DNA from 3 places in the Curtobacterium sp. MCPF17_002 genome. Region 1 is predicted to be linked to each of the others. Evidence: predicted binding sites of a transcription regulator. Region 1 holds the regulator's gene; each other region holds the start of a gene.

Region 1 (3,216 bases):
GGGGAGTCGCCCGCCGCCGGGCGCGAGACCCTCGACGACGAGACCCGGTACGTCGAGCGCGTCCTGCTCGCGGCGCGGGTCCGCGGTGAGCTCGCGACGTCGGAACTGGGCCAGGAGGCCCGTGGCCGGGTCGCGGGACTCATCGCACGTGGTCTCGTGGACGGGTCGGCCGCGGTGCGGGGACGCATCGACCTGACCCTGCGGGGTCGCCTGCTCGCGGACGCGGTGGTCCGCGAGCTGCTCGACTGAGCGGGGCGGGGTCCTGCTACTGCTTGATGAACTCGATCGAGAGCGGGTAGCGGTAGTACTCGCCACGGTTCGCGGCGACGGCGGCCATGATGCCGAAGATGATCGACACGATCGCCGCTGCCATGATCACGAACGCGCCGATCACGATGATCGACAGGATCGTCCCGGCGACGTAGGCGATCGCCATCGTGATGTGGAAGTTCAGCGCGACGCGGGTGTGCTCGCGGATGAACCCGCCGCGGTCGCGCAGCACGAGGTAGGCGATGAGCGGCGCGATGAAGTTGAAGAAGATGCCGCCGATGTGGGTGAGGGTCGCCCAGAGGCGCTGGTCCTCCGGTGACATCGGCTGCGGGGGCGTGTAGCCGCCCGGGTACTGCGGGCCGCCGGGACCCTGCGGGCCGCCGGGACCCTGCGGGCCGTTCCACCCGGGTCCGCCGGGCTGGCCGGGCTGCTGTCCGTAGGGTCCGCCTGGTTGCTGGCCGGAGGGGCCGCCGGGCTGCTGTCCGTAGCTCATGCCGGAAGCGTATCGGCAGGCTGTGGAGAAGTCCCGATCCGTCGGTGGTCGGGCGTAGGATCAGCAGTCGACACCTCCGAGTGCCAGAACGAGTGGAAAGGGGTCCGGGTGGTCAGCGAACGCAGTCTCGAGGTCCTCAAGGCCATCGTGCGGGACTACGTGGCATCCCGTGAGCCGGTCGGCTCGAAGACGATCGTCGAGCGGCACGCCTTCGGGGTCAGCGCCGCCACGATCCGGAACGACATGGCCCAGCTCGAGGACGAGCAGCTCATCGCCGCACCGCACACCTCCTCCGGCCGTGTCCCCACCGACAAGGGCTACCGGGTGTTCGTCGACCACCTCGCCGGTGCCCGTCCGCTGTCGAGTGCGCAGCGCCACGCGATCGAGACCTTCCTCGGGGCGCCGAACGACCTCGACGAGGTCCTCGGCCGCACCGTCCGGCTCCTCAGTCAGCTCACCAACCAGGTCGCCCTCGTGCAGTACCCGTCGATGGTGCGCGCGCGGGTGCAGCACATCGAGCTCGTCCGCCTCGGCGACGACAGGCTCATGGTCGTCCTCATCACCGACACTGCCCGGGTCGAGCAGCGCGTCGTGGAGACGGACGTCATGCTCGACGAGACCGGGCTCACCGAACTCCGCGCGGTCGTGAACGGCGCCACCGTCGGGCTCCTGCTGCAGGACGTCGCGACGGCGCTCCGCGCGGTCCCGCAGCAGATCCGGCCGGATGCCCAGCCGCTCGCGGGCGTCGTCGTCGCCACCCTCATCGAACAGGTCGCCGCGAACCGGCAGGACCGTCTGGTGATGGCCGGCGCGGCGAACCTCGCCAAGAGCGAACAGGACTTCTCCGGCGGCCTCTTCCCCGTGCTCGAGGCGATCGAGGAACAGGTCACCCTGCTCCGGCTGTTCGGCGAGATGCGGATCGACGACGTCGCCGTCGCGGCCCGGATCGGCGTGGAGAACGCCGAGTACGGGCTCGACGCGACGAGCATCGTCGCCGGCGGGTACCTGGCCCGCGGCGAGGTCGCCCGGCTCGGCGTGCTCGGACCCACCCGGATGGACTACGGCACGAACATGTCCGCGGTCCGCGCCGTCGCACGGTACCTGTCCAAACTCCTGGGCGAACATTGACCAGGCCCGCACGCGACTGACCCGGGCCGACCGGTCGAGGCGATCCGCGCCTCCAGGCCCACCGGCGTCAACCGAACCAGCGTCCACCAGACCAGCGCCCACCAGCGCAGTGCCCACCAGACCAGCGGCGACCGCCGCACCGAACCGAACCGACTGAGGGATACGTGGCAGACCACTACGACGTCCTCGGCGTCCAGCCGGACGCCTCCGATGCCGACATCAAGAAGGCGTACCGCCGACTGGCGCGCGAACTGCACCCGGACGTGAACCCGAGCCCGGAAGCATCCGAGCGCTTCAAGGACGTGACGCACGCGTACGACGTGCTGAGCGACCCGGAGCAGCGGCGCCGCTACGACGCCGGGCCACAGGCCGACAGCCCCTTCGGCGGCGGCGCCGGCGGGTTCAGCGACATCTTCGACGCGTTCTTCGGCGGCGGTGGCGGTGGCGGCCGGGGCAACGGACCGCGCAGCCGCGCCGAGCGCGGGCAGGACGCCCTGCTGCGCATCGAGGTCGACCTCGACGAGGTCGTCTTCGGCACCCACAAGGACGTCGAGGTCGACACGGCCGTGCTCTGCGAGACCTGCGGCGGTTCGTGCGCGGCTCCCGGCACGCACCCGCAGACCTGCGACATCTGCGGCGGCACCGGCCACATCCAGCGCCAGGTCCGCTCGCTCCTCGGCAACGTCGTGACGAGCGCTCCCTGCGGCACCTGCCGCGGCTACGGCACCGTCATCCCGAACCCGTGCCCCACGTGCCAGGGCCAGGGCCGCGTCCGCGCCCGTCGCACCGTGCCGGTCGACGTCCCCGCGGGCGTCGACTCCGGCCTGCGGCTGCAGATGCCCGGCCAGGGCGAGGTCGGTCCGGCCGGCGGTCCCTCCGGCGACCTCTACCTCGAGATCCGGGTGCGGCACCACGACGTCTTCAGCCGCGACGGCGACGACCTCCTCGCCACGCTCGAGGTCCAGATGACCGACGCGATCCTCGGCACCACGACGACGATCGACGGCCTCGACGGCCCCGTCCAGCTCGAGGTCCGCCCCGGCGTGCAGAGCGCCGACGTGCTCGTCATCAAGGACCGCGGCATCACGAAGCTCCGCGGCAACGGGCGCGGCGACCTGCGGGTCGGCGTGCAGGTCGTGACCCCGACGAAGCTCTCGCACAAGGAGCGGCAGCTCGTCGAGCAGCTCGCGAAGTCGCACAAGGCCGCGCAGCCGCAACTCGCCCGGTTCCAGCAGGGCATGTTCGGCAAGCTCCGCGACCGCTTCTTCAACTTCTGATGGCGTCGCTCTACCTCGTCGAGTCGCTCGACGGCGTCGCCGTGGGCG
Region 2 (3,216 bases), 1.9 Mb from region 1:
GACCGCTGGGCCTGGAGGCGCGGCGCGCCCCCGTCAGACCGGCTCGGCCGCCGTGGACGGGAGCGCCCGGCGCCGCGATGCCCGGGCCGCCGCGAAGGAGTCGACACTGAGGATGACGAGGGCGAGCCACACGATCGCGAAGCCGATCCAGCGCGACGTCGACATCGCCTCGTGCTGGATCGTCACCCCGACGATGAGCTGCATCACGGGCGTGAGGTACTGCGTCAGTCCGAGCGTCGACAGCGACAGCCGCCGGGCCGAGGACGCGAAGAGCAGCAGCGGGACGGCCGTCGCCGGTCCCGCCCCGATCATGATGAGCGCGTGCACCCAGCCCTCGCCGCCGAAGGTGATCCCGCCACCGATGCCCGTGATCCCGAGGACCACGAGCGCCACGACCGCGAACGGCGTCAGCCACATCGTCTCGATCGTGAGACCGGACAACGCGTCCACCGTGCCGCCGACACGCTTCTTGACGAGCCCGTAGAGCCCGAACGAGAAGGCCAGCGCCAGGGAGATCCACGGCATCTGCCCGTACCCGACCGCGATGACGACGACGGCCACGATGCTGATGCCGACCGCCGTCCACTGCGCCGGCCGGAGCCGTTCGTGGAGCAGCACGACGCCGAGCGCGATCGTGACGAGCGGGTTGATGAAGTAGCCGAGGGCGGCCTCGACGGTGTGGCCGGTCGTCGTGGCGATGACGTACACCGTCCAGTTCACGACGATGAGCACCGCGGCGATCGCCATCACCCCCATCACCCGGCGCTGCACCATGAGCGACCGGGTGCGGAGCCACGACCGCGTCACGGCGATGGCGATCACGCAGAACCCGAGGCCGAACACGATGCGCCAGGCGACGATCTCGAACGCGCCCGCGGGGGCCATGGCCACGAACAGCAGCGGCATGAGGCCCCAGAGCCCGTAGGCGACGATCGCCTGGACGACACCGACGGATGCCTCGCTGCGGGGCGGACGCGTCGGACTCGGTGCACTCACGGAACCATCCTAGGAACGGCCGACGACGGGGCGGAGCGGCACCGCGCCTCCAGGCCGACGCGAACCGGCCACGCGCAGGACGCACGCGCCGGACGCACGCAGGACGCACGTGCCGGACGCACGCAGAACGCACGTGCCGGGCGCTTGCAGAACCCGGCGCCGGACGCGCGAACGCCCCGCCGGCCGGAGCCGAGCGGGGCGTTCGTGACGGAGACGGGTCTCAGTTCTCGATGACCGCGAGCACGTCGCGGGCCGAGAGGACGAGGAGGTCCTCGCCCGAGTACTTGACCTCGGTGCCGCCGTACTTCGAGTAGATGACCTTGTCACCCACGGCGACGTCCAGCGGGACGCGGTTGCCGTTGTCGTCGATACGACCCGGTCCCACGGCGACGACCTCGCCCTCCTGGGGCTTCTCCTTCGCGGTGTCCGGGATGACCAGACCGGAAGCGGTGGTCTGCTCCGCCTCGACCTGGCGGATGACGATGCGATCCTCGAGCGGCTTGATGCTGACGGCCACGGTGACCTCTTCTTTCTCGGTAGAGACTCGGTACTGATGAAAACCGGGTTGGCACTACGCACAGGAGAGTGCCAACGCCAACTCTAGGAGGTCGTTGGCACTCGGTCAATCCGAGTGCCAGCACATGTCGGGTTCCACGGCGACCTGGGAGGATCGACGGGTGGAAGCCGACGACCTCGCCCAGCTGCTCACCCCGGAGGGGATGGCCCTGCTCGACCGTACCCCGGCCGTCTCGGACGGCGGTGAGATCGTGAGGGTCGTCGCGCGCCTGCGCTCCGAGGGGCACGATCCCGGGCTCGTCGCGGCCGTCCTCAACCAGGCCAAGCTCCGGCAGAAGGCCCGCGGGAAGTTCGGCGACTTCGCCGCCCGCATGCTCTTCACCGAGGCGGGCCTCGAGCAGGCGACGCGGCTGCAGGTCGCCGCACAGCACGCCGGACGCTTCGCCGCCGCCGGGCTGACGCGCGTGGCGGACCTCGGCTGCGGCATCGGTGGGGACGCGATGGCGATGGCCGCACTCGACCTCGACGTCACCGCAGTCGACCGCGACGAGGTCACCGCCGCCGTCGCCACCCACAACCTCGCGCTCTGGCCGAACGCCCGGGTCGAGCTCGGCGACGCAGCGTCGTTCGACCTGTCGTCGGTGGACGGCGTCTGGATGGACCCGGCCCGTCGGACCGCGGGGCACTCGGACACCCGCCGTCTCGCCGATCCGGACGACTGGTCACCGTCGCTCGACACCGTGTTCGCGGCCGCGACGACCACCCCCACCGGTGTGAAGCTCGGACCGGGGGTCGACCGCGACCTCATCCCGGACACGGCCGAGGCGCAGTGGACGTCCGTCGACCGTGAGGTCGTCGAGCTCGCCCTCTGGTTCGGCCCCCTGGCACGACCGGGCATCCGACGTGCGGCCACCGTGATCGGACCCCACGGCATCGCCGAACTGGTCGGCGCTGCCGACTCGGACGACGTGGAGGTCGGCCCGCTCGGCGCGTACCTCTACGAGCCCGACGGGGCCGTCATCCGTGCACGGCTCATCGGCGACCTCGCCCGGTCGATCGACGGCCGCATGCTCTCCGACGGCATCGCGTACATCAGCTCCGACCAGGCCGTCAGTACGCCGTTCGCCCAGGGGTTCCGCGTGGTCGACACCATGCCCCTCGACGTGAAGAAGCTCGCCGCCCGCCTCGCCGCCGATGACATCGGCACCGTCGAGATCAAGAAGCGCGGCGTCGACGTCGACCCGGCGCAGTTCCGGAAGCGGCTGCGGCTGCGTGGCAGCGGTCGCGTCACACTCGTGCTCACCCGCCTGGAGGGACGCCACACCGCGGTCCTGTGCGAGCGACTCACCGACGTGGCCGGGTAGGGCGCGGGGCGCTGCAACGACGACGAGACACCGCCGAGCCAGCGGTGTCTCGTGGTCGCGGTGCGGTCAGAGGACGAAGGCGCCCGAGTTGTACCCGGAGTCGTAGTCCGACGAGTACGACCCTGCGATCGAGCCGAGGACCACGATGAGCCCGACGATGAGGATGAACAGGCCCGTCAGGATCCAGCCGCCGATGACCCCGGCGAGCGCCAGGCCGCGGCCGCCCTCGCCCGACTGCTTGATCTTGCCGAGGGCGATGTGGCCCATGATCGCGCCGGCGGGGCTGGTCAGGATGACGAGCGGCCAGATGATGATGCCGCCGAACGCGAAGACGATCGAG
Region 3 (3,216 bases), 1.8 Mb from region 1:
CGGACCTGGCTCGACCGGCCATGGTGTTCGAGCACCTTCGTCGAGCGTTTGAGCAGCGGCTCGGACGCTCGAACGGCTCGATCGGCGCCCCGTGAGATCGCACTTTCGCGGCCGTCGTCGGCGCCAATGCCCGCCGGAGTGCGATCTCACCGAATCGGATGCGGCACGAAGTGCGATCTCAGCGGAACCATGCACCGCGCACGCACCACGCAGCGCACCGCGCACGCACCACGCACGCACCGCGCACGCACCACGCAGCGGAGAACGCACGCACAACGCACGCACCGCGCACGCGGAAGGGCCCCGCACGCGCAGCGTGCGGGGCCCTTCCGGAACGTCGGACTAGAAGTCCATGCCACCCGTCGGGTCGCCGGCCGGCATGGCCTGCGCCTTCTCGGGCTTGTCGGCGACGACTGCCTCGGTCGTGAGGAACAGACCGGCGATCGACGCAGCGTTCTGCAGCGCCGAACGCGTGACCTTGGCGGGGTCGATGATGCCCGTGGCGATCAGGTCGACGTACTCGCCGGTCGCGGCGTTGAGGCCCCAACCGGACTCGAGCTCGCGGACCTTGGCGGCCACGACACCCGGCTCGAGACCGGCGTTCAGCGCGATCTGCTTGAGCGGGGCGTCGATGGCGACGCGGACGATGTTCGCACCGGTCGCCTCGTCACCCTCGAGCACGAGTGCGTCGAGCGCGACCTTGCCGGCCTGGATGAGGGCGACGCCACCACCGGCGACGATACCCTCTTCGACGGCTGCCTTCGCGTTGCGGACGGCGTCCTCGATGCGGTGCTTGCGCTCCTTGAGCTCGACCTCGGTCGCGGCACCCGCCTTGATGACGGCGACGCCACCGGCGAGCTTGGCGAGGCGCTCCTGGAGCTTCTCGCGGTCGTAGTCGGAGTCGGTCGCCTCGATCTCGGAGCGGATCTGACGGACGCGGCCGGCGATCTGCTCGGCGTCGCCGGCACCCTCGACGATCGTGGTCTCGTCCTTGGTGATGACGACCTTGCGGGCACGACCGAGGAGGTCGAGCGTCGCGTTCTCGAGCTTGAGGCCGACCTCTTCCGAGATGACCTGGCCGCCGGTGAGGATCGCGATGTCCTGCAGCATGGCCTTGCGACGGTCGCCGAAGCCCGGGGCCTTGACGGCGACGGACTTGAAGATGCCGCGGATCTTGTTCACGACGAGCGTGGCCAGGGCCTCACCGTCGACGTCCTCGGCGATGATCAGGAGCTGCTTGCCCGCCTGGATCACCTTGTCGACGACCGGCAGGAGGTCCTTGATGTTCGAGATCTTCGAGTTGACGATCAGGATGTAGGCATCCTCGAAGACGGCTTCCTGACGCTCGGGGTCGGTGACGAAGTACTGCGACAGGTAGCCCTTGTCGAAGCGCATGCCCTCGGTCAGCTCGAGCTCGGTGCCGAAGGTGTTCGACTCCTCGACGGTGACGACACCTTCCTTGCCGACCTTGTCGATGGCCTCGGCGATGAGCGCGCCGATGGTCGGGTCAGCGGCCGAGATCGACGCGGTGGCGGCGATCTGGTCCTTGGTCTCGATCTCCTTGGCGTCGGCGAGCAGCTGCTCGGAGACGGCGGCGACGGCCTTCTCGATGCCGCGCTTCAGGGAGATGGGGTCGGCACCGGCCGCGACGTTGCGCAGGCCTTCGCGGACGAGCGCCTGAGCGAGGACGGTCGCGGTGGTCGTACCGTCACCGGCGACGTCGTCGGTCTTCTTGGCGACCTCCTTGACGAGCTCCGCGCCGATCTTCTCGTACGGGTCGTCGAGCTCGATCTCCTTGGCGATGGAGACACCGTCGTTCGTGATCGTGGGGGCGCCCCACTTCTTCTCGAGGACGACGTTGCGGCCGCGCGGGCCGAGCGTCACCTTCACGGCGTCAGCCAGCTGGTTCAGGCCGCGCTCGAGGCCACGACGGGCCTCCTCGTTGAAAGCAATGATCTTAGCCATGTGAGTTCTTCGTCCCTCCCGGACGTCGTCATGGGGGTCGTACTGGCACTCGGCGTGAGCGAGTGCCAACGCCGATTCTGGCACTCGGAGGGTGCGAGTGCAACACAGACGGGAGGCGCGGGTCGAGTTCTCAGGACTTCGCCCGGAAGCGAGCACGAGCGACCGCACGAGCGACACCGACGCGACCGCACGAACGATCACCGACGCGACCGCACGAACCACGGGCACCCCGCACACGACGAACGCGCCGCCCCTGACGGGACGACGCGTTCGCGAGGTGGTGCTGCCGGTGCTCGCGACTCAGGCGGGGCGGACGGCCTCGGCCTGCGGGCCCTTCGACCCGGTGCCGACGTCGAACGTCACTGCTTGACCCTCCTCGAGGACCTTGTACCCCGACATGTCGATTGCCGAGTAGTGCACGAACACGTCCTGGCCCCCTCCATCGACGGTGATGAAGCCGAAGCCCTTCTCGGCGTTGAACCACTTCACGGTTCCGTTGGCCATGATCTCTTGCTCCCTGCGATGGTGCTGTTCCGGACGGCGCTGTCGCCGTCTTGGCACGACTCTTACCGAACAATGCCGAGGGGGCAAGGGGTGTGACGTTCTTTCACGTCGATTCCGTCAGAAATCAACGTGCCGGAAACACGGCCGTCACAAATGCGGGCGGAACCGGTAGGGGAATGCGTCAGCCGGTGTAGTCCGCGCCGAGCACGACGCTGATGTCGGCGTTCGGGAACGCCGCCGACTGCTGCACCGCGGTGACCCCGAGGGACTTCGCGATCCCCCGTGCGACCGCCGCCTGGGACGCCTGCTGGTAGTAGACGATCGTCGCGGTCGCGCCGGTGGTCCCGGCGTCGCCCGTCGAGGTGACCTTCCACCCGGCGGACGTCAGCGCGGCGCTGCCCTTCGCCGCGAGCCCGGTCGTCGTGGTGCCGTTCAGGACGACGAGCGTGGTGGACCCCTGGTCCGCCGGGGTCCCCGCCGCGGGCGCCTGCGACGCGGGGGGCGAGGGCGATGCCGAGGCGGAGGAACCGGACGACGCCGAGGCCGACGCCGACGAGGATGCGGACGGTGTCGAGCCGGTGAACGAGTAGCTGCCGTTCAGCAGTGCGAGGACGAGCACCCCGAGCCCCACGAGCACGCCGGTGGCGAGGGCCGCCCAGGCGAACGCGATCCAGCCGCGCCCGCGCCGCTGGGCGCCGCGGTGCGCGCCGACCCGAGGGCCGTCGGCGACGTCGTCGAACCGGTCAC

What was found. Region 1 encodes HrcA, which represses chaperone genes, less so after heat shock. Its sites were predicted from a motif close to TTNGCACTCGNNNNNNNCGAGTGCNAA; they were not measured.
Region 2: a site for HrcA is predicted at 1,608-1,634, ahead of groES (co-chaperone GroES). Genes of this name have one in related genera too.
Region 3: a site for HrcA is predicted at 2,008-2,034, ahead of groL (chaperonin GroEL). Genes of this name have one in related genera too.

The regions. Positions count from the first base shown of each region.
Region 1 covers NZ_CP126251.1:1,612,822-1,616,037, forward strand. The annotation lists gene hemW (radical SAM family heme chaperone HemW) at 1-249, shown strand, start outside; gene DEJ28_RS07545 (DUF4870 domain-containing protein) at 266-763, opposite strand; gene hrcA (heat-inducible transcriptional repressor HrcA) at 872-1,891, shown strand; gene dnaJ (molecular chaperone DnaJ) at 2,056-3,168, shown strand; gene DEJ28_RS07560 (16S rRNA (uracil(1498)-N(3))-methyltransferase) at 3,168-3,216, shown strand, end outside.
Region 2 covers NZ_CP126251.1:3,558,174-3,561,389, forward strand. The annotation lists gene rarD (EamA family transporter RarD) at 34-996, opposite strand; gene groES (co-chaperone GroES) at 1,217-1,513, opposite strand; gene DEJ28_RS16635 (class I SAM-dependent methyltransferase) at 1,674-2,876, shown strand; gene DEJ28_RS16640 (DUF4190 domain-containing protein) at 2,943-3,216, opposite strand, start outside.
Region 3 covers NZ_CP126251.1:3,434,824-3,438,039, forward strand. The annotation lists gene DEJ28_RS16005 (endonuclease domain-containing protein) at 1-95, shown strand, start outside; gene groL (chaperonin GroEL) at 343-1,965, opposite strand; gene DEJ28_RS16015 (cold-shock protein) at 2,266-2,469, opposite strand; gene DEJ28_RS16020 (LytR C-terminal domain-containing protein) at 2,651-3,216, opposite strand, start outside.